Regions from separate parts of the Hydrogenophaga sp. OTU3427 genome, predicted to be linked through region 1. Evidence: predicted binding sites of a transcription regulator. Region 1 holds the regulator's gene; each other region holds the start of a gene.
What was found. Region 1 encodes sigma-54, which starts transcription at its own class of promoters, with help from an activator protein. Its sites were predicted from a motif close to TGGCANGNAANCTGCTTT; they were not measured.
Positions count from the first base shown of each region.

Region 1 (7,488 bases):
TGCTCACGCCCTTGCGCGCGGTCGGCCGCGCGGGTGCCGGCCACACCAGCCGCGGCGATGCGCTCGCCATACGGCGGGTTGAGCAGCATCACGCCGGGGGTGTCGGTGGGCGGCATGCGTTGCAGGGCGTCACCGCCGCGCAGCTCGATGGCCTGGGCCACGCCGGCACGCTGGGCGTTGCGCTGCGCGAAGTCGACCATGCGAAAGGCCACGTCGCTGCCGAAGATGAAGGGTTTCTGCCCCTGCGGCCAGGGCTTTTGCGCCGCCTGGGCCTGGGCCTTGATGCCCTGCCACACGTGCGACTGGAAGGGCAGCAGCTTCTCGAAGGCAAACCGGCGCGTGCTGCCGGGCGCGATGTTCAGCGCCATTTGCGCCGCCTCGATCAGCACCGTGCCACTGCCGCAGCAGGGGTCGTACAGCGGTTGGGCCGCGCCCTGGCTGCCGTCCCAGCCGGTGGCGGCGATCATGGCCGCGGCCAGGGTTTCCTTCAAGGGCGCGTCGCCCTTGTCCTCGCGCCAGCCGCGCTTGAACAGCGGCTCGCCCGAGGTGTCGATGTAGATCGAGCAGTGGCTCTCGGTCAGGTGGGCGAAGACCCGCACGTCGGGCCAGGTGGTGTCGATGTTGGGGCGCTCGCCGGTCTTGTGGCGCAGGCGGTCGCAGACGGCGTCCTTCACCCGCAGGGCGGCGAAGTTCAGGCTCTTGAGCGGGCTGTGCTGGGCCGTGATCTCGACCTTGAGCGTGTGCCGCGGCGTCATCCAGATTTCCCAGGCCACGTCGCAGGCGGTGGCGTAGATGTCGTCTTCGCTGCGGTAGGGCTGGTAGGCCAGTTCCACCAGCACCCGCTGGGCCAGGCGGCTGTGCAGGTTGAGCAGCATGGCGTCGCGCCAGCTGGCCTTGATCAACACGCCGCCGCGCGAGCGCGACATGTCGGCATCTGCCACACCGACGATGCGTTTCACCTCGGCGGCGAGGAAGTCCTCCACGCCGGCGGCGCAGGGCAGAAAAAGCGTCAGTTGGTTCATGTGTACCTTTCGATCCGCCGCCGGACCGCCTCTGGGCGGATCGGGCCCCCGGGGGTCATCGTTTTCTCAGATTGGCCGGCGCAATGCGCAGCGCCTCGCGGTATTTGGCCACCGTGCGGCGGGCGCATTCGATGCCTTGCTCCTTGAGCATCTCGGACAGCTGGTTGTCCGACAGCGGCTTGGCCAGGTCTTCCGAGGCCACGAACTGCTTGATCAGCGCGCGCACGGCGGTGCTGGAGGCGTTGCCGCCGGTCTCGGTGCCCAGGCTGGAGCCGAAGAAGTACTTGAGCTCGTAGGTGCCGAAGGGCGTGGCCATGTACTTGGCGGTGGTCACGCGGCTGATGGTGGACTCGTGCAGGCCCAGCTCGTCGGCGATCTCGCGCAGCACCAGCGGGCGCATGGCGAGTTCGCCGTGCATGAAGAAGTTGCGCTGGCGCTCGACGATGGCGCTGGACACGCGCAGGATGGTGTCGAAGCGCTGCTGGATGTTCTTGATGAACCAGCGCGCCTCCTGCAGCCGCTGCTGCATGCCGGCCGCGCCTTCGCCTTTTTCGCCGCGGCCCTGGCGCAGGGCGTTGGCGTAGATGTCGTGCACCCGCAGGCGCGGCATCACGTCGGGGTTGAGCTGGACCTTGAAGCCGCGCCCGGCCTTGGTGACGATGACGTCGGGCAAGATGGCGTTGCGCTCCACGTTGACGAAACGCCGGCCCGGCTTGGGCTCCAGGTGGCCGATCAGTGCCAGGCCCTCGCGCACCACGGCCTCGTCGAGCCGGCAGGCGGCGGCCAGGCGTTTGGTGTCGCGGCGGGCCAGCAGGTCCAGCGGCTGGGCGCACATGGCCAGCGCGGCCTGGGCGGCCGGGCTGTTGCGCAGCTCCTCGATCTGCAGGCGCAGGCATTCGGCCAGATCGCGCGCGCCCACGCCGGCCGGGTCCATGTGCTGCAGCCAGTGCAGCGCCAGGTTGAGCGCCTGTTCGGTGGCTTCGCGGGCCTCCAGGTCGTCGCCGGCCAGCGCGGCGGCCAGGTCGGCGATGGGCTCGTCCAGGTAGCCGTCGTCGTTGAGCGACTCGATCAGGAAGTACAGCGCCGCGCGCTCTTCCTCGTTGAGCCGCAGGCCCAGCGCCTGCTGGTGCAGGTGGGCCTGAAGGCTGATGTGTTCGCTGGCGAGCTCGGCGGCGCTGGCGGTTTCCTCGTCGTGCGGGTCGTTGCGGTTGCGGGGCGCGGCCTCGCCGCCCCACTCGCCGTCGTCGGGCGTGAAGGAGACGGTGCCGTCGCCTTCCCAGTCGGGTTCGCTGCCGCCGACTTCTTCGCTGAAGTCATCGCCTTCGCTGCTGGAACTGTTGCTGCTGCTGGCGTTGTCCGCGCTCCATTCGCTGACCAGATCGCCGGTGCTCACCGGCGCGTCCACCGCGTCGACGCCAAAGGCCTCGCGCTCGGCCACTTCCTCGCTGCGTTCCAGAAAGGGGTTCTCGTCGAGCATCTGCTCGACCTCCTGCGCCATCTCCAGCGTGGAGAGCTGCAGCAGCCGGATGGACTGCTGCAGCTGCGGGGTCAGCGACAGGTGTTGGGAGACACGAAGCGAGAGGCTTTGTTTCATGCCGCTCACATTCGGAAGTGTTCGCCGAGGTAAACCCTTCTGACGTCGGCATTCTCGACAATTTCCCCCGGCGTGCCCCGGGCCAGCACGCGGCCCTCGTTGATGATGTAGGCGTGGTCGCAGATGCCCAGGGTTTCGCGCACGTTGTGGTCGGTGATCAGCACGCCGATGCCACGCGATTTGAGGAAGCCGATGATGCGCTGGATCTCGATCACGGCGATCGGGTCGATGCCGGCGAAAGGCTCGTCCAGCAGGATGAAACGCGGGTTGCTGGCCAGGGCTCGGGCGATCTCCACCCGGCGGCGTTCACCGCCCGACAGGGCCGGTGCCGGCGAGGAGCGCAGGTGCGAGACGTGCAGGTCCTCGAGCAGTTCCGTGAGGCGCTGCTCCAGCGCCGCGTGGGTGTAGGGCTTGCCCGTGGCCGGGTCGGTCTGCAGCTCCAGCACGGCACGCACGTTGTCTTCCACGCTGAGCTTGCGGAAGATGGACGCTTCCTGCGGCAGGTAGCCCAGGCCCAGGCGCGCGCGGCGATGGATGGGCAGGCGCTCCACGGCCTGGCCGTCGAGGGAAATCTGCCCGGCGTCGGCCCGCACCAGGCCCACGATCATGTAGAAGGAGGTGGTCTTGCCGGCGCCGTTGGGCCCCAGCAGGCCCACCACCTCGCCTTCGTCCACCGCCAGCGACACGTCCTTGACCACCTTGCGGCTGCCATAGGCTTTTTGCAGGCCACGCGCTTCCAGCCGGCGTTTGATGGCCGGCGTGGCGGGGTGGGTGGCGAGCGGGACGGCGGCGCTCACCGCTTGCCCTCGCCCAGGGCCGGTGTGGCTTTGAGGTCGGGGGCGGGCGCGGTCACCGGGGCCGGGCCGCTGGTGTCGCCCTTGGGCACGGGGGTGAGCATGGCGCGCACGCGCCCGCTCGGGTTGGCGGGGGTGCGCGCGGCCGCGCCGCCGTCGACCGTGAACACGTCGGCGTTGTTGTCGTACACGATGGTGTTGCCCGCGGTCTCGTCGTTGAGGCTCGCGCCCCGGTAGCGGCGCAGCACGGCGCGGCCGATGAAGCGCACCGTGTCGGCCTGGCTGTCGTATTCGATGCGGTCGGCCACGCCTTCGATGTATTCGTCCACCACGTCGCGCTTCTGCCGGAAGAAGGCCTGGGTGCTGGTGTTGCCCAGCACGGTGCCGAACTGCTGGCCCTGCGGTCCCTGGCGCACCTCGATCTGCTGGCCACGGATCACGATGCTGCCCTTGTTGACCACCACGTTGCCGGTGAAGACGCTGGTCTGGCGGCCATCCTCATGGCGCAGGCTGTCGGCCTCCACATTCATGGGCTGGTTGCGGTCTGCCTTGGCGGCCAGGGCCGCGGCACCGGACAGCAAGCCCATGGCCAGCAGGCCGGCCTGGCAGGTGCGGGTAAACGTGGTGCGGGTCATCGGCGTGTAGGGCATGGAAATTGCATGGCATTGTAAGCGTGCACTTTGCCGTGTGCGCTCCGGGCCGGGCACAAAAAAGCCCGCTGGATCGCAGCGGGCTTTGGGGGACGGCGCCAAGGGCGCTTATTTCGCGCTTCGCGACTGGGCAATCAGGTGCTCGGCCACTTGCAGCGTGCGCGGCATGTTCTGCGCCAGCGAACCCGAGGTGAAGTATTTGCCGGCGATGCCCAGCGAGGGCACGCCGTCCACCTGGTAGGCGTCCTGCAGCTGGCTGGCGCGGCGGGCCTTGCCCGCGACGCCGAAGGCGTTGTAGACCTCCAGGAACTTGGCCCGGTCCACGCCCTGCTTGGCGATCCAGTCGGCGATCTGCTCCTGGGTCGTCAGGCGCTGCTTTTCGGTGTGGATGGCGTGGAACACCTTGCGGTGCAGTTCCTCGACCTTGCCCAGGGCTTCCAGCGCGTAGTACAGGCGCTGCTGGGGCACGAAGTCGTCGCGGAAGGCCACCGGCGCGCGCTTGACCACCACGTGGGCCGGCTGCTTCTTGGCCCAGGCGTCAAACGTGGGCTCGAAGGCGTTGCAGTGGGGGCAGCTGTACCAGAAGAACTCGATCACCTCGACCTTGTCGGCCGGGGCGTCGACCGGGGCCGGGCGGCTGAGCTTGAGGTAGTCGGTGCCTTCCTTGAAGGCGGTCTGTGCCTGGGTCTGGGCGGTGCCCAGCAGGCCCGTGGTGGCGGTGCCGGCCATCAGCACAGCTTGGGTGAAATCACGACGTTGCATTTTTCAACAATCTCCTTGCCATAACGGCGGTTGCCTCCCATGGAGCGCCGCACCGCAGCAAAAGTTCAAAAAAGCGTGAACGGCGGCGGGTCGGCGCTTCAGCGCTGCACACGCACCAGGGCCGCGTCGATGTTGTTGCCGGCCAGCTTGGCCTGGGTCGCATCGGCGTCGGCCTTGGCGCGGTGGGGGCCGGTGCGCACCCGGTAGACGGTCTGGCCGGCCTGTTCGCGTTCGCTGATCTTGGCATCGAAACCCAGCATGGCCAGTTTGGCGCGCTGGGCCTCGGCGTCGGCCGCGGTGCGGAAGGCCCCGGCCTGTACGAAGTAGACAAACGGATCGGCTTCGGTCCCGGCGGTGGCCGGCGCGGCCGTCGCCGGGGCCGCCGCTGTCTGGGTGCGGCTGCGCGCCAGATCGCCCAGCGGATCGGCCGAGGCGGCAGGCTGTTTGACCGCTTCCGGCTTGACGGCCGGTGTGGGCGCCACGGGGGCGGGTTTGCCTTCGGACTTCACCGCGCCCTCGGTCGGCTCGGCCTCTGGCTTGGGCGCGGCGGCGGGCTTGCTGCCCGCCAGGCCGGCGTTGGGGTTCCAATTGCGGTTTTTCTCGGCCTCGATGGCGTCCTGCGTGGGCTTGCGCGACACGCCGCGGTCGACAAAAGGCACCGGCACCTTGGTCACGTAGACCGCCACGGCCAGGGCCAGGCCCAGACCCACCAGCAGGCCGACCACAAAGCCGATCAGTGTTCCACCCAGTTGCTTGTTCATGCTTGTCACATCTTTTGCGGCGCGCTCACGCCGAGCACGGCCAAGCCATTGTGCAGCACCTGCGCGGTGGCCGCGACCAGCGCCAGGCGCGCGCGTTTGACGGCCTCCTCCACCACCAGGATGCGCTCGGCGTCGTAGTAGCTGTGGTAGCTGGCCGCCAGCTCGCGCAGGTAGAAGGTCACGTCGTGGGGCGCGAAGTCGGTGGCGGCGGCGCTCAGCATCTCGGGGTACTTGGCCAGTTGCAGCAGCAGGGCCTGGGCTTGCGGGCCGGTGAGGGCCGAGAGGTCGGTGTCCCGCAGCGTGGCCACATCACCGCCCCACGACGCCAGCACCGAGCAGATGCGCGCATGCGCGTACTGCACGTAGTACACCGGGTTGTCGTTGTTCTTCTGGACCGCCAGGTCGACGTCGAAGGTGTATTCGGTGTCGGGCTTGCGGCTGAGCAGGAAGAAGCGCACCGCGTCCTTGGAGGTCCACTCGATCAGGTCGCGCAGCGTCACGTAGCTGCCGGCGCGCTTGGAGATCTTGACCTCCTCGCCGCCGCGCATCACGCGCACCATGGTGTGCAGCACGTAGTCGGGGTAGCCTTGGGGGATGCCCACGCCCGCGGCCTGCAGGCCGGCGCGCACGCGGGCGATGGTGCCGTGGTGGTCCGTGCCCTGGATGTTGATGACCTTGGTGAAGCCACGTTCCCATTTGGCGATGTGGTAGGCCACGTCGGGCACGAAGTAGGTGTAGGAGCCGTCGCCCTTGCGCATGACGCGGTCCTTGTCGTCGCCGTAGTCGGTTGACTTCAGCCACAACGCGCCGTCCAACTCGTAGGTCTTGCCGGCCTCGCGCAGCTTCTGCACGGTGGCGTCCACCTTGCCGCTGGTGTAGAGGCTGGATTCCAGGTAGTACTGGTCAAACTTGACCGAGAAGGCCTGCAGGTCCAGGTCTTGCTCGTGGCGCAGGTAGGCCACGGCGAACAGGCGGATGTCGTCCAGCGCGTCCACGTCGCCGCTGGCGGTGAAGGCGCGGTCGTCCGAATGCACGGTCTTTTTGGCAAGGTAGTCGGCCGCGATATCACCGATGTAGTCGCCGTTGTAGGCCACCTCGGGCCATTCGGCGTCGCCCGGCTTGAAGCCCTTGGCGCGCAGCTGGGTGGACGTGGCCAGGGTGTTGATCTGCACACCGGCGTCGTTGTAATAGAACTCGCGGTGCACGTCCCAGCCCTGGGTCTCGAACAGGTTGCAGATCGCGTCGCCCAGGGCGGCCTGGCGGCCGTGGCCCACGTGCAGCGGACCGGTCGGGTTGGCCGAGACGAACTCCACCAGCACACGTTCGCCGCGCGCCGGCTGCTGGCCAAAGCTTGCGCCCGCGCCCAGCACCTCGCGCACCACCTGCTGCTTGGCGGCGGCTTTGAGGCGGATGTTGATGAAGCCGGGGCCGGCGATGTCGATCGCCTCCACCCACTGCCCAAAGGCCGGCGTGGCCAGCAGCGCGTCGCGCAGCTGTTCGCCCAGCTGGCGTGGGTTGAGTTTGAGTGGCTTGGCCAGCTGCATGGCGGCCGTGCAGGCGAAATCACCGTGGGCGGCCACCTTGGGCGACTCGAAGGCCGCCTTGGCGCCGGCGCCGGGCGAGAGTTTTTCCAGCTCACCCGCGAGGGCGGCGAGCAGTTCGTTTTTGGCTTGGAGCATCGGCGGATTTTACGAGCCGGCTGTTTCAAGGGCACCACAGCGCTGTTACATGTGCTTCAAGTTTCTTGCCACCCGGCGGATTTTTGGGTGTGATGCGCGGCGGTGCCAATCCCGGCGCCAACCCCAATCAGGTGAGGAACCTTCGATGAAACTGTCTCTTGTTGCCCTGTCCCTGGCCGGTTTTGCCTTTGTGGCACAGGCCCAGACCGCCGCACCCGCCGCTGCC
Region 1 is NZ_JASATI010000011.1:24,744-32,231, reverse strand. Features, by position in the region: gene AAHB17_RS08870 (THUMP domain-containing class I SAM-dependent RNA methyltransferase) at 1-1,022, opposite strand, end outside; gene AAHB17_RS08865 (RNA polymerase factor sigma-54) at 1,078-2,616, opposite strand; gene lptB (LPS export ABC transporter ATP-binding protein) at 2,622-3,413, opposite strand; gene lptA (lipopolysaccharide transport periplasmic protein LptA) at 3,410-4,060, opposite strand; gene AAHB17_RS08850 (thiol:disulfide interchange protein DsbA/DsbL) at 4,169-4,822, opposite strand; gene AAHB17_RS08845 (SPOR domain-containing protein) at 4,921-5,583, opposite strand; gene argS (arginine--tRNA ligase) at 5,589-7,262, opposite strand; gene AAHB17_RS08835 (PsiF family protein) at 7,408-7,488, shown strand, end outside.

Region 2 (7,488 bases), on a different contig from region 1:
TAGGGCGGCACGGCCGCGGCAAACACCACGCTGTGCAGGCGCGACTCGCCGTGCCGGGCCACGTAGCGCGCCACTTCTCCGCCGCCCATTGAAAAACCCACCAGCGTCACATCCTGCAGCCCGCAACGGTTCATGACCTGCTGCAGGTCATCGGCCAGTGTGTCGTAGCCGTAGCCCGACGCGGGTTTGTCGGAGCGGCCGAAGCCCCTTCGGTCGTACGCGACCACGCGGTAGCCGGCGGCGCGCAGCGCCGACACCTGCGGCTCCCAGGCCTGTGCCGACAGTGGCCAGCCATGGATCAACACCAGCGGCCGGCCGCCGCCACCGCTGTCCTCGATGTGCAGCCGCACGTTGGCCATGGACGCCGTGTTGGTGTCATGCGAATCCGCCGCATCCACCATCGTGCCAGCGGCGGCTCCCCCGAGCGCGCCGGCGACGGCGCCCAGTGCGGCACCCACCACCCCCCCCGCAGGGCCGGCCACCATGACGCCGAGGGCGGCTCCCGTGGCCGTGCCGGCCACCACACCGCCGCCCATCAGCACCGAGTTCGCCTCGCGCGCGGCTTCCTGGGGCGCCAGCGCATGTTGGGCGGCGGGGTCCGGGTCCTGCGACGGAATGCCGTGGCCGGGAAGGGCTTGTTCGGCAAGGTCTTCATCGGCGCCCGTGGTGCGGGTGGGCAAGGTGGCGATGGGGCTCATGTGTCTCTCCTGAGTGTGTTGACGACGGAACGACCACGAGGCTGGTGCCGTGACCGGTGTGTGACCTTATGCCCGCGCCAGCGCGCCTGTCCGTGCGGCAGCGGACGGTCGCCGCGCCATGTGTGGCCTTGTCGCCGTGACGGCTTACCGGGTCAAGGCCGCTTCGAGCTGCGCCTTGTTCATCTTCGAGCGCCCCTTCACGCCGCGTTGCCGGGCCTCATCGCGAAGCTGGAGCAGCGTTCGGCCACCCGGACCTTGATGCGAACGCTGGCCACCGCGCCGGCCCGATGGCATGTCGTTGAGCGACGAGGCGCTGGCCGTTGCGGACTCGCCGTGTTGTGCCCGCGCCTTGTTGACCACACGCGCTGCGATCTCCTCGGCCACGGGCTCGGGCCTGCCCCGCTCGAGCAGGCTGTCCTTGATGTGCACGTATTGGCGCTTGCGTTGGGCGCTCCAGGCGTTTGGTGGCATGACGGGTCCTCGCAGGCCAGGGCGCAGCCGGCGGCGCTCGGCGAGCGCCGTGTATGCACGCGGAAGCGGATGGTCGCCGTCCCGGGTTGCCGTGTCTGTTCTTCAGCACACAGAGCCGACGGATCGGCCTGTCCGGGGCCACGGGGGGTGGCAGGGGCGCCGGCTGCGATCCCCCACCGGCTGCGCAGTTCACGCGCTGCGCGCGCGGCCTCCCTTTTTGTGTCTCAGAAAGTGGGGCCAGGTGCTGGCGCACCTGTCTGCTGCGCAGATCACGCGCTGCGCGCGCGGCCTCCCTTTTCTGCCCAGGTGCGGGTCCAGCGCACTTGCATCTTGCGCATCACGGCCAGCATCAGCAGCGAGAAGATGGCCATGGCGACGAAGCCGGGCAGGAAGCTGTCGGTGTGCTGCTTGGCCTGACCCATCATGGCGGGCACCAGGCCGCCGCCCAGGGCGCCGATTTCACCGATCATGGAGCCGGCCACGGCGGTGGACATGGGCCAGCGCAGGGGCACCAGCTGGAACAGCGCGCCGTTGCCCGCGCCCAGGGCGGCGAAGCAGACGATGAGCAGCAGCGTGGTCAACACGATGGAGTGCGCCGACAGGCCAACACCCACCAGCGCGAAGGAGACGACAACGAGCACCACGGTCAGGGTGTTGACGCCGCCCCAGTGGTCGGAAATCCAGCCGCCGAAGATGCGCACCACGGCGCCCATGAGGGCCGCCAGCATGGTCAGCTGGCCGGCTTGCACCTTGCTCACGCCAAACTGGTCGTGGTAGTAGGTGGGCAGGAAGGTGGTGACGCCGATGAAGCCGCCGAAGGTGACGACGTAGATGAGGCTGAACACCCAGCCGTCTTTTTCCAGCAGGCAGGCCAGGTGGTCGCGCAGGCTGGCGTGTTCGTCGCGGTCGGGGGGCTCCTTGGCCATGAAGGCCACCACCAGCATGGGCACCAGGGTGGCGATGGCGGCAAAGCCGTACACCGTCTGCCAGCCAAACTTCAGCGCCAGTGGCGGCGCGGTGAGGGCGGCGATGGCGGTGCCCACGTTGCCCGCGCCCACCAGGCCCATGGCGAGGCCTTTGTACTTGGGCGGATACCAGCCGGCGCCCAGCGACATGGCAACGCCGAAACTGGCGCCGGCCACGCCCAGCAGCAGGGCCAGCTTGAGCATGTCGTCGTAGGTGCTGACGAAGAAGTAGCCAAAGGCCATGGTGAAGCAGATCAGGCTCAGCTCCACCAGGGTGGCCGTCTTGCGACCCACGTACTGCGCCAGCAGGCCCAGCGGGAAACGCATGATGGCGCCGGCCACGATGGGGATGGACAGCAGCAGCCCCTTCTGGGCCGGCGTGAGGTTGAACTGCTCGCTGATGAAGGGCGCCATGGCGCCGTTCATGACCCAGATCACGAACGAGAACGTGAGGTAGAAGAAGGCGGCAAACAGTGTGGGGCTGTGTCCGCTGGCAAGAAAGGAACGGAATCCGGCCATGGTGTGCTCAGGGTGGTGGCTAGGGGGAGGGGCTGCCTGTCCAGCCCGCGCACCGGCGTGGCGGTGGGCGGGGCAGGGTGGGCGTGGATGCGCCGGCCGCGGGGTCGGGCAATACCAGTGGGGTGAGGCCTTCGTCAGCCTCGTGGTGCCACATGCAAACTCCGTGCCTGTACCGCTCGCGGGCCAAGGCCCGGCGTCCGGCCATCTTGCACCAGCATGGTGAAAACGGATCCCGAAGCGCCCATGAAAAAAGGGACGCGCCTCGCGGCGTGCCCCTTTTTGGGTGGTTGGACCTCAGGCCACTTTTTCCACGTGTCCCTGGCGCGTGTAAAGGAAATCGATGACGGCCTTGCGGTACTGCTGGTACTGCGGGTCGTCGGCGAGGGCCACGCGGTTGCGCGGGCGCGGCAGCTCGACGCTGAGGACCTCGCCGATGGTGGCGGCCGGGCCGTTGGTCATCATCACGATCTTGTCGCTCAGCAGCACGGCCTCGTCGACGTCGTGGGTGACCATCACCACCGTGGCCTGGGTCTGGGCGACGATGTCCAGCAGTTCGTCCTGCAGCTTGGCGCGGGTCAGGGCGTCGAGCGCGCCGAAGGGCTCGTCCATGAGCAGCACCTTGGGTTCCATGGACAGGGCACGGGCGATGCCCACGCGCTGCTTCATGCCGCCCGAGATTTCACCGGGGCGCTTCTGCGCGGCCGGCGTCAGGCCGACCAGGGCCAGGGCGGCGTCGGTGCGGGCCTTGAGCTGGGCGCGGTTCTCGGTGGCGCCGAACACGCGCTCGACCGCCAGGTAGATGTTCTCGAAGCAGGTCAGCCAGGGCAGCAACGAGTGGTTCTGGAACACCACCGCGCGCTCGGGGCCGGGGCCGGCGATCTCGCGGTTGGCGCACAGCAGGGTGCCGGCGGTGGGCGTGGTCAGGCCGGCGATCAGGTTGAGCAAGGTGGACTTGCCACAGCCCGAATGGCCGATCAGCGCCACGAATTCGCCCTTGGCGACGTTGAGGTGGATGTCGCGCAGGGCCGGGAACAAACCCTTTTTGGTCTTGAAGGTCTGCTCGACGTTCTGGATCTCGATGTACTTGCTGGTCAGGTTGTCGCTCATGATTTCACTTCCTCGAAGGTGAAGGCGGTGGCCAGTTTGATGAGCGCGAACTCCAGCACCAGACCCACGATGCCGATGACGAAGATCGCGATGATGATGTGCTGGACGTTGAGGTTGTTCCACTCGTCCCAGACCCAGAAGCCGATGCCCACGCCGCCGGTCAGCATCTCGGCCGCCACGATCACCAGCCAGGCCGTGCCCACGGCCAGGCGCACGCCGGTCAACATGTAGGGCAGCACGGCGGGGAAGAGGATCTTGGTCAGGATCTTCCATTCGCTCAGGTTCAGCACGCGGGCCACGTTCATGTAGTCCTGCGGCACGCGCTGCACGCCCACTGCGGTGTTGATGACCATGGGCCAGATGGAGCAGATGAAGATGGTCCAGATGGCGGCCGGGTTGGCGCCCTTGAAGACCAGCAGGCCGATGGGCAGCCAGGCCAGCGGCGAGACAGGGCGCAGCAGGCTGATGAGCGGGTTGAACATGCGCGACAGGAAGCTGAAGCGCCCGATCATGAAACCCACCGGTATGCCGATCGCCGCCGCCATGCCGAAGCCCACGGCCACGCGCTGCAGCGAGGACAAGACGTTCCAGCCGATGCCCTGGTCGTTGGGGCCGTTGCGGTAGAAGGGGTCGCTGAACAGTTTGACGGCGGCCTCCCAGGTGGTGGCCGGCGAGGGGATGCTGCTGCCGGTGGAGACCGACACCAGGGCCCAGATGCCGATCAGCAGGCCGAGGCCGAACAGCGGCGGCAGGACGCGCAGCCACAGGCCGCGCCAGTCGAAGGACGGGCGGCTGGGTGCCGCCGCGACGGGGGCCGTCACGGGGGGGGCCTTGGCGGCGGGCCGCGCGGCGGCCGAGGGCGTGGCGGTGCTGGTGTTCATGGAACTCGCCTCCAGGGGTGAGTGAAAAACGGCGCTGACCATGGCTGTCTCCTTCAGGCTTTCACTTTGAAACTGTCGGCGTACTTGACCGGGTCCTTGCCGTCCCAGGTCACGCCGTCAATGAACTTGTGCGTGCGCAGGTCGCTCTTGGGCAGGCTGACCTTGGCGGCGCTGGCGGCCTGCTTGTAGATGTCGATGCGGTTGATGGACTTGGCCACGTTCAGGTAGTCCGGGTGGTCCTTCATCAGGCCCCAGCGCTTGTGCTGGGTCAGGAACCACATGCCGTCGGACAGGTAGGGGTAGTTCACCGCGCCGTCGTTGAAGAACTTCATGTGGTTGGGGTCGTCCCAGGTCTTGCCCAGGCCGTTCTGGTAGCGGCCCAGGATGCGCTGGTTGATGGCGTCCACGCTGGTGTTCACGTAGGCGCGGTCGGCGATGGTCTCGGCCATCTTCAGCTTGTTCTGCAGGCCGGCATCGATCCATTTGCTGGCCTCCAGGATGGCGGCGGTCACGGCGCGCGCCGTGTTGGGGTTCTTCTGCACGAATTCGGACGTGGTGCCCAGCACCTTTTCGGGGTGGTCCTGCCAGATGTCCTGCGTGGTCACGCCGGTGATGCCGATGCCGTCCATGATGGCGCGGTGGCCCCAGGGCTCGCCCACGCAGTAGCCGTCCATGTTGCCCACGCGCATGTTGGCCACCATCTGCGGCGGCGGCACGGTGATGATCTTGGCGTCCTTCATCGGGTTGACGCCATAGCTGGCCAGCCAGTAGTACAGCCACATGGCGTGGGTGCCGGTGGGGAAGGTCTGGGCGAAGGTGTATTCGCGCTTTTCGCTGCCCATCAGCTTGGCCAGCGAGGCCCCGTCCACCGCGCCCTTGTCGGCGATCTTCTTGCTCAGGGTGATGGCCTGGCCGTTGTGGTTCAGGTTCATCAGCACGGCCATGTCCTTCTTGGGGCCTGCCGTGCCCAGGTGCACGCCGTAGATCAGGCCGTACAGCACGTGGGCCATGTCGAGTTCGCCGTTGACCAGCTTGTCGCGCACGCCGGGCCAGCTGGCCTCCTTGGTGGGGATGATCTTGACGCCGTACTTCTGGTCGATGCCCAGCACCGATGCCATGACCACGCTGGCGCAGTCGGTCAGCGGGATGAAGCCGATCTTGACTTCCTTCTTCTCGGGGGCGTCGGAGCCGGCGGCCCAGGCGCCGTGGTGGCCCAGCGTGCTGAACAGGGCACCGGTGGCCAGTGCGCCCCCGGTCTTGATGAAGTCGCGGCGCGAGGCGGCCGCGGTGGCGGCGCTGGTGCCTGCAACGGGGGGGTTTGCCGGTGTGTCCATGGTCAACTCCTGTAAGCCAATAAAAAAATGCGGTTCCGGAAAGCACAACGGCGTCCATCTTCGGAGTGCGGATGCACTGCGATGACGGACGCCGTTGTCCTGTGTCTGGCTGACTGTTGGCACCCACCGCCCTTGGCGGGTGCCGCACCAAGGACTAAGCAGTTTGTGTGCCAGGTCGGTGTGGCGGGTTGAGGACCGAAGATGGCGCCTGAATGGGCCGGTGCAGAGGGTGCAAGCCACTTGTTGGTGCATCCCGCCGGGGGCAGGCACAGCTCTTGTGCGTTGCAGCATCCGGCGCTCCGCCGGGGTCAGTACACCGTCAGCGTTCGGTCTGTGGCAGGTCCGCCAGGGCCAGCACCGACTCGGCCACGTCCACCAGGCGCCGGTTCTGGTTCATGGCCAGCTGGCGCAGGGTCTTGTGGGCCTCGGCCTCGCTGATCTGGCGTTGCGCCATCAGCAGGCCCTTGGCGCGCTCGACCAGCTTGCGCTCGTTGAGGCTGGCGCGCGTGGTGTCGAGTTCCGCCGACATCGCCTGCAGACGCTTGGCCTGTGCCTGCACCAGGTCCAGCACGGAACGGTCGAGGTGCGAACCCAGCGGGTAGCTGGGCGCTGCCGGCGTGGCGTCCTGGGGTTCGTCGAAATAGGACAGCGACACGGCTTCGTCCGGTGTGCCGGCCACGTGGCTGTGGATGCCGTCGAGCGCGCTCAGCTCGTGTTCGAGGTTGTCGCGCCGGAGTTCGCACAGCGCCCGCAGGTCGGCGCTCAGGTGGTCTTCCACCGCCTTCATCGCGTTCATGCGGTCGGTGCAGATGTCGAACCAGCGCTGGCTGAGTTCGGGATTGAGGGGCCCGCGTTCGCCGGCGGTGCACAGGATGCGGCGCATGCGTTCCAGCGCGGCCTGGGTGCTGGGCACGTCGCAACGCTGCCACAGGGCCACCGCGTCGGGGTGGGCGAACTGGGCAAAAACCTCCAGCGCCCGCTCCTGCGAGTCGATCAGGTAGAGCAGCCGCTGCTGACCGGCGCCGTCGACCTGGCCGCTGGCGAACAGGGCGGAGCCGGTGGCGCGCTCCTGGCCCGCGAACTCCTTGCTCTGCATGAAATTGAACAGGCCCACCAGCAGGCGCGAAATGGCCGGATCGCTGGCGGTGTCCGCCGCCTCGAAGATCACCGCCAGCAGGCCGGCGATCAGGCGTGTGTAGGCGGCCGACGAGCGGGTGGGCGTCCACGCCCCCGACGCCACCTGCTGGCGCAGGGCGGGCAGGGCGGCCAGGCCATGCAGCACGTAGGCGATGCGAGCAAACAGGCGCGCGCCGTGGCCCAGCCGGGCGGCCTCGGTGTCGAGCCGGTCAAAGTGCGCGCACAGCGCGGACTGGGCGGCCCCGGTGTTGGCCACCTGCGCCAGCCGCTCGGCGCCAAAACGCTGGCCAGCCGACGCCAGGTACAGGTTGCTCATGCCACGCTCGCGCTGCAGCTCGTGGACCAGCCCGGCGCTGGCGTCCACCAGGGTGGCGGT
Region 2 is NZ_JASATI010000004.1:29,478-36,965, forward strand. Features, by position in the region: gene AAHB17_RS03525 (alpha/beta fold hydrolase) at 1-698, opposite strand, end outside; gene AAHB17_RS03530 (plasmid stabilization protein) at 843-1,169, opposite strand; gene AAHB17_RS03535 (MFS transporter) at 1,439-2,653, opposite strand; gene AAHB17_RS03540 (ABC transporter ATP-binding protein) at 2,948-3,760, opposite strand; gene ntrB (nitrate ABC transporter permease) at 3,757-4,683, opposite strand; gene AAHB17_RS03550 (CmpA/NrtA family ABC transporter substrate-binding protein) at 4,695-5,975, opposite strand; gene AAHB17_RS03555 (nitrate- and nitrite sensing domain-containing protein) at 6,295-7,488, opposite strand, start outside.
Region 2: the regulator sigma-54 is predicted to act here: its motif matches at 6,131-6,148, upstream of AAHB17_RS03550 (CmpA/NrtA family ABC transporter substrate-binding protein).

Region 3 (7,488 bases), on a different contig from region 1:
ACCGAGACCGACCCGTTCTACGACATGTTGTTCAACATGCTGATCGCCTTCGTGTTCTGCTTCGTGGTGGCCATGTTGTCCTTCAACCCGCTGGCCCGCAAGGCCGGCGACATCCCGGCCAAGGCCGAGTTCATGGTCACCGTCTCCTGGCCCGACCACAACCCCAACGACGTTGACGCCTGGGTGCAGGAACCCAGTGGCAAGGTCCTGTGGTTTCGCCAGCGCGACGCCGGCATGCTGCACCTGGACCGCGACGACCGGGGCGCCAAGAACAACACCCTGATCGTCAACGGCCGCGAGATCAGCAGCCCCTACCGCCAGGAGATCGTCACCCTGCGCGGGGTGGTGCCGGGCGAATACGTGGTCAACGCCCACTACTACGACAGCGCCGACCAGCAGCCGGTGGACGTCAGCGCCACGGTGGTCAAGATCAACCCGCAGGCCGAGGTGATCTACACCGGCACGGTGCAGATCCCGCGCAAGGGCGACGAACGCACCCTGGTGCGCTTCACGCTGGACAGCAGCGGCCGCGTGACCGACCTCAACACCCGCCCCTTGACCATCGTGCAGCGCGCCGGGCTCTGAGATCGCAAACACGTTCTGAACACCACTCCGCCATGATTCCCGCCGTCACCTCCCAACTCACCCTGCTGGCCATCGTCTATGCGCTGCTGGCCTTTTTGCTGCTGTGCCTGTGCCTGGCCACGCGCTGGCACTGGGCGGTCAAGGCCGTGGGCGTGCTGCTGGTCAGCGGCTTCTACGCCTTCAGCCACCAGGCGCTGCTGGGTGTCTCGGGGTGGCCCAGCGACGACGAACTGCCGCGCCGTTTTGTGCTGCTGTCGGCGGTGTTCGACGAACCCAGCCCGGCGCGCAACCAGCCCGGTGCGATCTACGTCTGGGTCAACCCGATGAAGGACAACCAGCCGCTGGCCATGCCCAGGGTGTTCCGCCTGCCCTACGAAAAGGACCTGCACCGCCTCCTGGGCGACGGCATCAAGAAGGCGCGCGAGGGCAACACGCAGATGGGCAGCACCGAACCCCTGCGCGGTGCGGGCGGCTTCGCCTGGCTGCGCCCCGCCGGCAACGACCGCCTTCAGATCAAGCTCAGCGACCTGCCACGCGCGCAGCTGCCCGAGAAATGAGCGGGATCGCGATGATCCGGTGGACGATCGTGATCGTGCTGCTGCTGGCCCTGGCGGCCTGCCAGCGCGGCCAGCCCGAGGCCTGGTTCCCGCTGGTGGACGGCGACGAGCAGGTCTACCGAGTGGAGATCGGTGGCGACGAGCCGCAGGCCGCCGAGGAATGGACGCTGCGGGTGCACGGCCCGGTGCCTTTCCATGAACACCAGACCATGGTGCGCCACCACTCGGCCGGCGTCGGCTACCACCTGGTCAGTGACGAACAAGGCGTGCGCCGCGTGGCCATACGCACCGACATCGACGACGTGCCGCAGGCCGATCCCGAGCCCCTGTGGGTGCTCAAGGCGCCCTATGTGGTGGGCACCGAGTGGACCCAGCCCACCGTGCCTCACCTGCTGAGGCGGCGCAACGAACACCCGCGCGAACTCAAGCATTCGCACCGCACGCTGATGACCTGGCGCATCGAGGCGGTGGACGAGATCGTGAGCACCCCGGCTGGCAGCTTCAGGCCCTGCCTGCGGGTGGAAGGACGTGGCCGCCTCAACCTCTACACCGACCCCGTCAACGGCTTCACCGACGTGCCCCTGATCAGCCGCGAGTGGTATTGCCGTGGCAAGGGGCTGGTGAAGTTCGAGCGCGAGGAAAAGGTGCCGAGCGGCTTTCTGACCGGGGGCCTGCTCACGGCGGAATGGGTGCGTTAGGGCCTGTTCACACCATTCCCTTCGGGTTGCGGCCAAAAAGGCCATGCGCCGCGTTGCGAAGCCTTGCCGGGGAGATGCCCCGGCGGCGTTTCGCGCCTTGCGCATGGCCTTTTTGACTCGCAACGCATCTTGGAAAAATAGCGTGAACAGGCCCTAACCCGACCAGAACACTCGGGCCTCTGGCGCTGGCGGCGGGATGGGAGAAGAATGGTGGACCCGCCTTGTGAAAGGCCGCCCATGAAGCTGAGCCAACTCACCCTCATCAAGCGCTGGCAGGTGGCGCACCGCGGCGAACACCCGATCGAATACCACGCCTGGGACGTGGTGCTGACCTGCTGGATGATGGGCTGCGTCAGCACGCCGCTGGTGTTCCTGTTGTGGCCCTGGGCCCTGCCGGTGAGCCTGAGCCTGTTCCTCTCGCCCGGCCTCTACGTGAACTGGCGGCGGCGCCTGCACCTGCGCGGTGTCCTGCGCTGCGACTGGCTGGAGATCGTGCCGGGCGCTTGAGGGGTCCGGTGGCGTGGCCCTGTTCCTCGCGTCGCCGGAGCGTGAACCGTCCCGAGTGCCGCCGCCTAACCCAGGATGCCGCCGATCCGGCTCTGCCGGTCGGCTGGCATCGCCCCCTGGGGGGTGACGCCGCAGGCGGCGCGGGGGGAGCTCTACTTCACCGTCATCACCCAGCTGGCCAGGGTTTTGAGTTCGGCGCTGCTGAGGCTGGCGTGGGGTGGCATGGCGATGCGGCCCCATTTGCCCTTGGAGCCGTTCTGTATGGACTGGGCCAGCGAGGCGGCGGCGTCCTTGTCGCTGGCGTATTTCTCGGCGATGGACGCAAACGCCGGACCGACGATCTTTTCGCCGTTGGCGTGGCAGGAATAGCAGCCGCTGGCCTTGGCCAGGTCGGCCGCCGAGGGGGTGGTCTGTGCCCAGGCACCGGCGCCACAGAGCAGGGCGGTGGACAGGAGGAGGGAAGAGGAAATCGCGTGCATGGGGCAACCTGAAAGTCGTTAAGGAGAGATGTCGAAGAAGGACAGGCGCATGGCCACGAAGCGGTGGCGCTCGCCATCGGCCAGGCGGCGGCCGATGCCGATGTCGGCGGCGATCTTTTCGCGCACCAGCCATTGGCGCAGGCCCAGCTGGGTGCTGCGTTCGCTGCCCCGGGTGGTGCCGCCGGTTTCGATGAAGGTCTCGGTGCGCCGCGCCAGTTTGTACTGGGCCGCCACCGACCACAGGCCGTCCCAGCGGCGGTGTTCGTCACCGGGTGCGTTGCGCGCGCCCAGGTTGGCGTGCAGCCAAAGCGTGTGGTCGAGCAGCGGCAGCGAGGCGGCCAGCACCGCGTTCAAGGCCGGCCGCTGCCACGGCGAGCCGGTGGCGCGCGCCCATTCGAGTTCGATGCTGGAGGCCAGGCCCCAGCCTTCGCGGGCGGGGTCCAGCCAGGCCTGCCACAGGCCCACGCCCAGCTCGCGTTCGCTGCCGGTTGCGCCTTTTTCCCATTCGCGGCCCAGCTCCAGCTCGGCGCTCAGGGTGGGGGAGAAGCTGTAGCCCAGCTGGGTGCGCCAGCCGCGCTGGTGGCGCTGGTTCACCAGGGTGGTGCTGAATTCGAACACCCGCTCGTCATCGTCTTCCACCACGGCGGTGGTGGTGTGCAGGAAGGGGCCGTCGCCGGCCCGGGCCCAGGGGGCGAGGGCGGCGCCGGCCAGGGCCAGCGCCACCCAGTGGTGGGTGGCGCGTGCCATCACTTCATCAGCTTGAAGGTCCAGACCGAGCCGCCCTGTTCGAGGAAGTTGACCTTCTTGGCCACTTCACCGCCCCACAGCGGCACGGCGCCACCCCAGCCGGAGACCACGCTCACGTACTGTTCGCCGCCTTCGGTCCAGGTGATGGGCGGGGCCACCACGCCGGAGCCGGTCTGGAACTGCCACACCACCTTGCCGGTCTTGGCATCGGCGGCCTTGAGGTAGCCCTCGGGCGTGCCCCAGAACACCAGGTCGCCGGCGGTCAGCACACCACCCCACAGTGGGGCCTCGTTCTTGACTTCCCAGGCCACCTTGCCGGTCTTGGGATCGATCGCGCGCAGCGAGCCGATGTGGTCGTCGAACAGCGGCTTGATGGTGAAGCCCGCGCCCAGGAAGGCGGCGCCCTTCTTGTAGGTGATGGGTTCGTTCCAGATCTCCATGCCCCATTCGTTGGTGGGCACGTAGAACAGGCCGGTCTTGGGGCTGTAGGCCATGGGCATCTGGTTCTTGCCGCCCAGGAAGCCCGGCGCCGCGAACACCGATTTGCCCTTGGTGCCGTCGCTGCCGGGGCCGGTCGGGTCGCCCGGGCGGTTTTCGTCGACGAAGTTGGGGCGGCCGGTCTTGAGGTCGATGCCGGTGGCCCAGGTGACCTTCTTCACGAAGGGGAAGGCGTTGACCAGCTTGCCGGTGGCGGCGTCGTTGACGTAGAAGAAGCCGTTGCGGTCGGCCTTGGCGCCCATGCGCTTGCCGTCCATGTCGAAGGTGACGAACTCGTTGACGCCGTCGTAGTCCCAGCCGTCGTTGGGCGTGCTCTGGTAGTGCCACTTGATCTGGCCGGTCTTGACCTCGATGGCCACGGTGGAGGCCGAGTAGAGGTTGTCGCCCTTGCGCACGTGGCTGTTCCACGGGCCGGGGTTGCCGGTGCCGAAGTAGGCCAGGCCGGTCTTGGCGTCGTAGGTGCCGCCCAGCCAGGTGGCCGCGCCGCCGGTTTTCCAGGTCTCGCCCGGCCAGGTGGCGTTGGTGGTGCCGCTGATGCCGTTTTCCTTGCCGTCTTTGTAGCCCATGTGGCCTTCGACCACCGGGCGCGTCCAGACCATCTTGCCGGTCTTGGGGTCGCGCGCCTCGACGCGGCCGATGACGCCGAACTCGCCGCCCGACACGCCGGTCATGAGCAGGCCTTCGGCGATCAGCGGCGCGGCGGTGTAGCTGTAGCCGGCGGAGTAGTCGTCGATCTTCTCGCGCCAGACCACCTTGCCGGTGTCCTGGTCCAGGGCCACGAGCTGGGCGTCCAGCGTGCCGAAGATCACCAGGTTGTCGTAGAGCGCGGCGCCGCGGTTGATCACGTCGCAGCAGGGCATGATGCCTTCGGGCAGGCGGTGTTCGTATTTCCAGAGCTTGCGGCCGGTCTTGCTGTCCACCGCGTAGATGCGCGAGTAGGACGCGGTGACGAACATCTTGCCCTTGTTGACCAGTGGCTGCGACTGTTGGCCGCGCTGCTTCTCGCCACCGAAGGACATGGACCACACCGGCACCAGGCGCTGGATGGTCTTCTCGTTGATGCCGGTCAGCGGCGAGTGGCGCTGGCCCTGTGTGCCCAGGCCCCAGGTCAGCACGTTGTCGGGGGTGGCGGCGTCGTTGGCGATCATCGCGTCGGTCACCTGGGCGCTCACGTGGGCGCTGGCGGCCAGGACCAAAAGGCTCAATAGGGTGCGTTTCACAGTGTTGTCTCCTGCTGTCTCGTGGTGGATGGCGCCGCGGCTGCGGCGTGGGTTTACCTTGTGTCCGCAGGCGCTTTGCCATGCGGTTCACGGACCCTGAGGGGCAACTTCTGTGCCAGTGGCGAAATGCGGTTTTTGCGAGCTGGACGGGCCCGTGGGCGGGCTTGGCGGGCGGCAAAAGCCGCTGCCATAGGTTTTTCGTTTCATACCGGCTGTGCCGCCGGTGTGACAGTGTTCAGAAATGAATCACTGGCGCGGCGCAGAACGCAACAGCGCACGTGCCTCGAACGCCGGGTACAGCGCCGCCAGCGTGCGGTGCCATTCGGCCGGCTGCGCGGCCCAGCCGGCAAAACGGCTGGGCAGGGGCTGGCGCATCAGCTCGCCGATGTCCAGGCCCTGCTCGGCGCTGCGCGCCAGGGTGTCGCGCACCCACAGCAGCCAGTCGCGCGTCTGCTCGATGCCGGCGTGGCCGCGGTGCACCGGGCCGTGGCTGGGCACGACCACGCTGTCGGCCGCCAGCAGGGTGTCGAGCCGCGACAGGCTGGCCAGCCAGCGCTCGATGTCGGCATGGGGCGTGGTGGGCACGCGCTGCGCGAACACCAGCCCGCCCGCGAACAGCACGCCGGTGCCGTGATCCAGCAGCACCAGGTCGTCGCCGGTGTGGCCTTGCAGCCGCAGCAGCTGCAGCCTGTGCTGGCCGATCTGCCACGCGCGCGGCGCCACGGCCTCGCGCGCCGGCGTGGATTCGGTGCCCGCCATCCAGCCGCCACACAGGCGGTAGAGGTTGTCGGCGTAGCTCGGCCCTTCGGCCACCATGCCGGCCATGCTGCCCGCCAGCGCGGCCGTGGGCGTGTCGGTCCAGGCCTGGTTGCCGAAGAAGTAGTCGGGGTGCTGGTTGAGGTTGAGCACCAGCACCACCGGCTCGGCCGTGAGGCGTTCGATCGCGCGGCGCTGCTGCTCGCCATAGCGGCGTGAGGGGCCGGTGTTGACCACCACCACGCCCGCGCCGGTGGCGATGAAGCCGGTGTTGATGATGTTGCAGCCGTTGGCGGGCCGGAAGTCGTCCACCGCGCCTTCGATGACCCAGGTGCGCGGGGCGATCTGGCGCGGCGTGAGCGCGTAGTCCAGCGTGGCCTGCGCGCGCGCGGGCAGGGGCGCCCATTGCGCGAGCAGGGCCAGCACAACCGCGAGCACCCGCCGCGTCATGCCGCCACCTCGGCCACGATCAGGTTGCCGTTGTTGTCGCGCCCGCTCAGGCGCAGGGGGGCCTGCGGGCGCTCGCCCAGCTCGAAGGTCAGCAGCGGGTTTTCCGACACCGGCTCGTGCAGGGCCAGCCGCCACAGCGGGCGCTGCTGGGCGTCGGTCAGCTGCAGCTGTTCGATGTAGAAAGCCGGGATGCCGGCCACCAGGCCGGTGTCCATGGGGTGCATCACGCGCAGGCGCAGCCGGTGGCTGCCCTCGATCACGTTGGGGAACAGCCGCGCCTGCACCTGGCCCAGGGTGCGGCTCCAGGAGCCGTCGGCGCGGGTGAGGCCGGGCACCGTGCAGCCGCCGCCGGCCGCCTGCACCCAGGTGCCGCCCACGTGCCACTGGCCGTCGCGCGTGAGCACCATGGCGCGCACCGGCGAGGCCTGCTCCAGGCGGAAACGAAAGGCCAGCATGGGCAGGGCGCGCAGCGGCTCGAAGTCCAGCACCTCGCGCACCGGGTTGCGGTCCACCACCACCCGGATGCGCGCGATGCCACCACCGCTGCCGGCCAGCGCGCGCGCGTCCACCAGCAGCGGCACGTTCATGGCGTCGTCGGCGAAGGCCGGGCCCAGAACCTTCACTTCCTGGCTGAAGCGCATGGGGCTCTGGCCCAGGTGCTGGCGGCGCAGCGTGGGCCAGGTCATGGCGCCCAGCGGGTCGCCACCGGTGGGGTCTTCCTGGGCCCGGGCCGTGGGCAGCGCCAGGCCGGCGCCCAGTTGCAGCAAGGTGCGACGGGCGTGCATGTTCAGCCTCCTCCCTTTTGTTTGATCCAGCCGCGCTGCGGGTCGTAGCCCCACCAGGCCAGGCCGAAGAAGACCGCGCCACCCAGCAGCACCACGGCCCAGGACAACGCGTTGAACTGGCCGTACATGGCAAAACGCAGGGCCTCCACCACGTGGGTGAAGGGGTTGAGCTGTGCCAGCTGGAACAGCCACCAGGCGCCCGATTC
Region 3 is NZ_JASATI010000019.1:16,071-23,558, forward strand. Features, by position in the region: gene AAHB17_RS12675 (hypothetical protein) at 1-585, shown strand, start outside; gene AAHB17_RS12680 (hypothetical protein) at 618-1,142, shown strand; gene AAHB17_RS12685 (hypothetical protein) at 1,154-1,840, shown strand; gene AAHB17_RS12690 (hypothetical protein) at 2,078-2,347, shown strand; gene AAHB17_RS12695 (c-type cytochrome) at 2,500-2,826, opposite strand; gene AAHB17_RS12700 (hypothetical protein) at 2,845-3,573, opposite strand; gene AAHB17_RS12705 (PQQ-dependent methanol/ethanol family dehydrogenase) at 3,573-5,276, opposite strand; gene AAHB17_RS12710 (quinoprotein relay system zinc metallohydrolase 1) at 5,538-6,497, opposite strand; gene AAHB17_RS12715 (quinoprotein dehydrogenase-associated SoxYZ-like carrier) at 6,494-7,282, opposite strand; gene AAHB17_RS12720 (ABC transporter permease) at 7,285-7,488, opposite strand, start outside.
Region 3: the regulator sigma-54 is predicted to act here: its motif matches at 5,392-5,409, upstream of AAHB17_RS12705 (PQQ-dependent methanol/ethanol family dehydrogenase).

Region 4 (7,488 bases), on a different contig from region 1:
CCATGCGCTTGGTCAGGTGGATCAGGCCGGCCTTGCTGGCCGCGTAGGGGTAGGTCTCCAGCGGGTTGACCGACAGACCGTCGATGGACGCGATGTGGATCACCTTGGCCGGGCGGCCGCTGGCCGTGGCGGCGGCGCGCAGTGCGGGCGCCAGTGCCTGGGTGAGGAAGAAGGGCGTCTTCAGGTTGAGATCCACCACCTTGTCCCAGCCGCTTTCCGGAAACGCATCAAAAGGCGCGGCCCAGGCGGCACCGGCGTTGTTGACCAGGATATCCAGCGTGGGCTCATGCCGCAGGTAGGCCTGCGTCAAGGCCGCGATGCCGGCGGCGCCGGACACATCGGCCGGCAGCGACACGCAGTGGCCCAGGACCGACAGTTCCCGGGCCGTGGCATCGCAGGCTTCGGCCTTGCGTGCGCTGATGTAGACCCGGGCGCCCTGGGCCAGGAAGCCCTCGGCGATCATGCGGCCGATGCCGCGCGAGCCGCCGGTGATGAGCGCTGTGCGGCCTTCGAGGGAAAACAGGTGGCGTGTGTCCATGGTCGGGTGTGGCTGCGGTGGGGATGCCGCCGAGCATAGGGTGGTGCCGGCGCGGCGGGCGTCACCTGGGCGCCAGACGGGCCTGTGCGGTATGCTCGCGCCCTCGCTTTTTGGCCGTTTGTGCCCGCTACCCCATGTTGCCGTTGCAGGAAATCTTGTTCTCCCAGGGCTTCGGCACCCGCCGCGTGTGCTGCGGTCTGGTGCAGCAGGGCCTGGTGCAGGTCGGGCCGGAGCGCACGCCCTGCGACGATCCCTGGACCGAATTCGAGACGCAGGGCCTGGTGTTCACGGTCCAGGGCCGGGACTGGGCTTTTCACGAACGCGCCTACCTGATGCTGCACAAGCCGGCCGGGCATGAATGTTCACAAAAACCCAGTAACCACCCCAGCATCTTCACGCTGCTGCCCGGGCCGCTTCGCGCGCGTGGCGGTGGCGCGGCGGCCGGCGTGCAGCCGGTCGGGCGGCTGGACCAGGACACCACGGGCATGCTGCTGATGTCGGACGATGGCGCCTTCATTCACCGCATGACCTCGCCGCGCCACCACGTACCCAAGGTCTATGAGGTGGGCGTCAAGCACGCGCTGGACGACAAGCAGGTGTCGCGCCTGCTGGACGGCGTGGTGCTGGACGACGACCCCCGGCCGGTGCGTGCCGCTGCCTGCGAGGCGGTGGCGCCGCTGCACCTGCGGCTGACCCTGACCGAGGGCAAATACCACCAGGTCAAGCGCATGGTGGCCGCCGTGGGCAACCGGGTCGAAACCCTGCACCGCTCGCGCATCGGCGACCTGGATTTGCCGGCCGATCTGCCGCCCGGCGCCTGGCGCTGGCTCACCGCCGACGAGGTGGCGGCCCTGTCCAAGAAGCAGCCCGCCTCAGGCAAGGCCTGAGACAAACGCCATCACCCGCTCTGTGAGCGCGTCGAACTGGTCGCGGTGGGGGCTGTGGCCGCAGTCGGGCAGTTCCAGCCGCTGGGCCTGGGGCACGGCCTGGGCGACGGCGTCGAGCTGGGCCAGGGTGCCGTACTCGTCCTTCAGGCCTTGCACCGCCAGCAGCGGGCCTGCGATGTCGCGGCAGATGGCGCGGATGTCGAAGGCGCGAAAGGCTTCGGACAGCCAGATGTCGTTCCATTGCCAGAAGGCGTTGTCCACATCCGCATGGTGGCGAGCCAGGCGGCTGCGCAGACCCTGCTGCCCGCCGCTGGCGAGGTAGGTTTCGCGCGCCTCGGCGATGGCCTTCAGGGCGATGTCCTCGATCATGAGGTGCGGCGCCATCACCACGCAGCCGGCCACGGGGCGGCGCGCGGCGTGCAGCAGCGCAATGGTGGCGCCATCGGAGTGGCCCACCAGCACCGGGCGTTCGACCCGCAGGGCCTGGAGCAGCCGGGGCAACACCCGCCAGGCTTCGTGGTGCATGTAGTGGGTCGTGTGGCGGCCGCTGGACCACAGCCCGTTCGGTGGCGCGGCCCGGTGCTCGCCGCGCACATCGGGAATCGGGTCCGAGCGTCCGTAACCCCGGCGCGAATATAGCCAGCCGGCCCGGCCGGTGGCGGCACACAGGGCTTGTGGCCAGTCGCGCCCGCGCTGGGTCCACAGGGACACGCTGCCCAGGCCTTCGTGCAGGAACACCAGGGGGGCCAGATCGGACGCGCCGTCGATGTGGCGCACTTCAAGCGTCACGCCGTCCAGGGCGATGTGTGGGGGCAGGGCAGGGCTGGGCATCGCGGCATCGTAGCGGTTCCGATGTATTCTTGAACCATGGGTTTGATCTTTGATTCGTTCTGGCGTGCCACCGCCTACTGCCTGCACCCGCGCGTGATCGCGCTGTCGGTGCTGCCGCTGATCCTGATGGTGGGGCTGTCTTTTGCGCTGGGTTATTTCTTCTGGGAACCGGCCGTCAGCGCGGTCGCCGGGTGGCTGCAGAGCTACGCCCTGATGGAGACCTTCCTGGCCTGGCTCGACCAAGTCGGCGCGGGGGCTTTCCGCGCCGTGTTCGCGCCGCTGCTGGTGCTGGTGGCGGCCACGCCCGTCATCGTGTTCGTCACCCTGCTGCTGGTGGCGGTGAGCATGACGCCGGCCATGGTCGAGCTGGTGGCCCAGCGGCGGTTTGCGTCGCTGGAACGCAAGCAGGGCGGTGGCTTGCTGGCCAGCGTGCTGTGGTCCCTGGGCTCCACCGTGCTGGCCGTGCTGGCCATGGTGTTGTCCATGCCGCTGTGGCTGGTGCCGCCTCTCGTGCTGGTGTTGCCACCGCTGATCTGGGGTTGGCTGACCTACCGCGTGTTCGCCTTTGATGCCCTGGCCGCGCACGCCAGCAAGGACGAGCGCCGTGCGCTGATCATGGGGCACCGCGGGCCGCTGCTGACGATGGGCGTCATCACCGGCTTTCTGGGAGCTGCGCCCGGCCTGCTGTGGGCCTCGGGCGCCATGTTCATCGCCATGGCACCCTTGCTGGTGCCCTTGGCCATCTGGATCTACACCCTGGTTTTCGCCTTTGCCTCGCTGTGGTTTGCCCACTACCTGCTGGCCGCGCTGGAGCGGCGGCGCCAGCAGCAAGCCCTGGTGCCCGCCGCGGCACCGGCCAGCGGCTCGGCCGGTGTGCCGCAGCCCGAGATCATCGACGTGGTGGCCAAACCCGTTCCCTCCGCCACGCCGGCCTTGCCCGGCCAGCCTCAGCCATGAACGCCAGCACACCAGAAGCCGCGTCGGCGGTGCCCGACATCGGCCTCGTCATCGTCGGCGACGAAATCCTTTCGGGCAAACGCGCCGACAAGCACCTGAGCAAGACCATCGAATTGCTGGGCGAGCGTGGCCTGACGCTCAGTTGGGCACGCTACGTGGGCGACGACCGGCGCCAGATCACGGCCGCCTTGCGCGACGCGTTCGCGCAGCCGGGCATCGTCTTTTCCTGTGGTGGCATCGGCGCCACGCCCGACGACCACACGCGCCAGTGCGCCGCCGCCGCGCTGGACCGGCCGCTGGTGTTGCACCCGCAGGCACGCGACCTGATTCTGGAGCGCATGCAGGACGTGGCCAAGGAGCAGGGACTGCCCTATGAGCCTGAGCGTTCCGACAACCAGCACCGCCTCAACATGGGCGTGTTTCCCGAGGGCGCGGCCATCGTGCCCAACCCCTACAACAAGATTCCGGGCTTTCAGTGCCAGGGCGCGGGCGGCGGCACCGTGTTTTTCCTGCCCGGTTTTCCGGTGATGGCCTGGCCCATGATGGCCTGGGCGCTGGACACGCATTGCAGCGCCTGGTTCCATCGGCAACGCTGGGTCGAACGCTCTGTGATCGTTTTTGGTGCAATGGAGGCCAGCCTGACGCCCCTGATGGAGCGCATCGAGGCCGAACACGCGGGCATCAAGGTGTTCAGCCTGCCCAGCGTGGACCACGCGGAATATGGTCGCCACATCGAATTGGGTGTCAAAGGCGACGAGATCGGCAGTCTGCCGGCTTTTGAGGCTCTCAAGGCCGGGCTGTTGGCTTTTGGTGCACCCATGGGCCCCGAGATGGTGCGCTGAGGGTGTTCGTTGCAAAACAGATGCATCTTTTTGGTGCATTTGTGGGCCTGATCAAATGTTTGTGCTCGTTGGGGCCCGGCGGCAGAACCACCGGCGCCAGCGTGCACAATATTGAGTCTGACGCAGCGACCGGCGTGCCACACCAAGGTGCGCGCTGGCACAAAAGCTGCTTCACTCATTCCCGTCATTCCACTTTTTACCCAACCTGTACCAGGAGAGTTTCTGATGGCCAAGACCGTCGCTGACGTGATGCAAATGGTGAAGGACAACGAAGTCAAGTTCGTTGATTTCCGTTTCACCGATACCCGCGGCAAGGAGCAGCACGTCACCGTGCCGGTGTCGCACTTCGACGAGGACAAGTTCAGCTCTGGCCATGCGTTCGATGGCTCCTCGGTGGCCGGCTGGAAGGGCATCGAAGCGTCGGACATGCAACTCATGCCCGACCCGAACACCGCCAACATCGACCCCTTCTTCGAAGAGACCACGCTGTTCCTGCAGTGCGACGTGATCGAGCCGGGCGACGGCAAGGCCTACGACCGCGATCCGCGTTCCATCGCCAAGCGCGCCGAAGCCTACCTGAAGGCCTCGGGCCTGGGCGACACCGCCTTCTTCGGACCGGAACCTGAATTCTTCATCTTCGACGGCGTGCGCTGGAGCAATGAACCCGGCAAGGTCATGTTCGAGATCGAAGAATACGAAGCCCCATGGAACTCGGGCGCCAAGCTCGAAGGCGGCAACCGCGGCCACCGTCCCACCGTCAAGGGCGGCTACTTCCCCGTGCCCCCGGTCGACAGCACGCAGGACATGCGCGCCGAGATGTCCCTGATCCTCGAATCCCTGGGCATCCCCGTTGAAGTGTTCCACCACGAAGTGGCGGGCGCTGGCCAGAACGAAATCGGCACCAAGTTCAGCACGCTGGTCGAGCGCGCCGACTGGACGCAGGTCCTGAAGTACGTGGTCTGGAACGTGGCCAACGCCTACGGCAAGACCGCCACCTTCATGCCCAAGCCCTACGCTGGCGACAACGGCTCGGGCATGCACGTGCACCAGTCGATCTGGAAAGACGGCAAGAACCTGTTCGCCGGTGACGGTTACGCCGGCCTGTCGGACTTCGCGCTGTACTACATCGGTGGCATCATCAAGCACGCCCGTGCCCTGAACGCCATCACCAACCCCGGCACCAACAGCTACAAGCGCCTGGTGCCCGGCTTCGAAGCCCCGGTGAAGCTGGCCTACTCGGCCCGCAACCGCTCGGCCTCGATCCGCATTCCGTATGTGGCCAACCCCAAGGGCCGCCGCATCGAAGCGCGTTTCCCCGATCCTTCGGCCAACCCCTACCTGTGCTTCTCGGCACTGATGATGGCCGGTCTGGACGGCGTGGAAAACAAGATCCACCCGGGCGAAGCCGCCACCAAGGACCTGTACCACCTGCCGCCCGAAGAGGACAAGCTGGTGCCCACCGTCTGCCACAGCCTGGACCAGGCGCTGGACTACCTGGACAAGGACCGCGCCTTCCTGACCAAGGGCAACGTGTTCACCGACTCCATGCTGGACGCCTACATCGAGCTGAAGATGGGCGAAGTCACGCGTTTCCGCATGGCACCGCACCCGGTCGAATACGACATGTACTACAGCCTGTAAACCAGGTAACCGTGGTGCAAAGGGACGGCTTCGGCCGTCCCTTTTTGTTTTCTCGCCCAGAGTGCGGGGCACTTTTGGGCGATACTGGAATTCACCATTTCAGGCCGGTCTGCCACGCTGCGCAGTTTCTGGAACGTTCGACATGCCCGACCCCGCGATGAAACCTCTTCTCCCCGCTTTTGGCTGGCGCACCGCCTGGCTGGCCGTGTTGTGGCTGGCCACCGCGGTGCCGGTGCTGGCCCAGGACCGCATCTACCGCTGCGGCAACGAGTACACCAACGATCCGGGCGACGCCAAGGCGCGGGGTTGCCGCGTGGTGGAAGGGGGCAACGTCACCGTGATCCAGGGCGTCAAGCCTGCGGCGCCGGCCGCCGCTTCGGGCGGCGGCGGTGCAGCCCGCTCGGCGCCACCGTCGGGCGCGGCGCGCAACGACAACGAGCGGGTGGACGCCAATGCGCAGCGCGCGCGTGACGCCGATGCGCGGGCCATCCTTGAAGCCGAGCTGCGCAAGGCCGAAAGCCGCCTGACCGGCCTCAAGGCCGAATACAACAACGGCGAGCCCGAGAAGCGCGGGCCCGAATTCCGCAACCACCAGATGTACCTCGACCGCGTGGCCGAACTCAAGGCTGGCGTCGCGCGGGCGCAGAGCGATGTGGAAGGCATCAGGCGCGAGCTGGCCCGGCTGCCCAACGCCCAGGCCGCCTCCACCGCGCCTGCGCCGCGCTGAGGCGCCGTGTTCTCGGTCCTTCCGAACGACGACCCACACCACATGATCGGACTGAAAAAGAAGAAGGTCTTGCCGACGCAGCGTTTCCAGTCGCTGGACCTGCTGGCCACCCTGGTGGCGGTGGTGGACGGGGACGGGCAGGTGCTGTTCGCCAACGCCGCGCTCGAGGATGCGCTGGGTATTTCGCGCCGCAGCATCACCGGCACCCATTTCCCCGACTGCTTCACCGAACCCCAACTGCTCAAGAACGCCCTGGCCGGGGCCCGGGGCAACGAGTTCGCGGCGCTGCGCTACGACGCCCGCCTCAAGCGCGTGGCCCACGACGTGCTGCCAGTGCACGTGGTGGTGGCCCAGACCGACGTGGTGGGCGAGGTGGTGGTGGAGCTGCTGCCGCTGGAGCAGCAGGCCCGCCAGGAACGTGAGGAGCGCCTGATCGACCAGGCCCAGGCCAACAAGGAGTTGATCCGCAACCTCGCGCACGAGATCAAGAACCCGCTCGGTGGCATACGTGGCGCGGCGCAGCTGCTGCAGATGGACCTGGAGTCCAAGGACCTGATCGAATACACCCAGGTCATCATCCACGAGGCCGACCGCCTGCAGTCGCTGGTGGATCGCCTGCTGGCGCCGCATCGGCGTCCGCATGTGGTGGGAGACGTCAACATCCACGAGGTCTGCGAACGCGTGCGCTCGCTGATCCTGGCCGAGTTCCCCAAGGGCCTGCGCGTGGTGCGCGACTACGACACCTCCATCCCCGAGTTCCGCGGCGACCGAGAGCAGTTGATCCAGGCCGTTCTCAACATCGCCCACAACGCGGCCCAGGCGCTGGCCGCACGCATCGCGGCGGGCGACGCGCAGATCCGTTTTCGCACGCGCGTCGGCCGCCAGGTGACATTTGGCAAACAGCGCTATCGGTTGGCACTGGAATTGCATGTGATTGACAACGGGCCCGGCGTGCCGGACTCGATCAAGGACCGCATCTTCTTTCCCCTGGTGTCAGGGCGGGATGGCGGGTCTGGCCTGGGGCTGACGCTGGCTCAAACCTTCGTACAGCAGCACCATGGCCTG
Region 4 is NZ_JASATI010000028.1:2,819-10,306, reverse strand. Features, by position in the region: gene AAHB17_RS15990 (SDR family oxidoreductase) at 1-538, opposite strand, end outside; gene AAHB17_RS15985 (16S rRNA pseudouridine(516) synthase) at 676-1,425, shown strand; gene AAHB17_RS15980 (alpha/beta fold hydrolase) at 1,411-2,256, opposite strand; gene AAHB17_RS15975 (EI24 domain-containing protein) at 2,293-3,213, shown strand; gene AAHB17_RS15970 (competence/damage-inducible protein A) at 3,210-4,055, shown strand; gene glnA (type I glutamate--ammonia ligase) at 4,281-5,696, shown strand; gene AAHB17_RS15960 (hypothetical protein) at 5,854-6,423, shown strand; gene glnL (nitrogen regulation protein NR(II)) at 6,466-7,488, shown strand, end outside.
Region 4: the regulator sigma-54 is predicted to act here: its motif matches at 4,211-4,228, upstream of glnA (type I glutamate--ammonia ligase).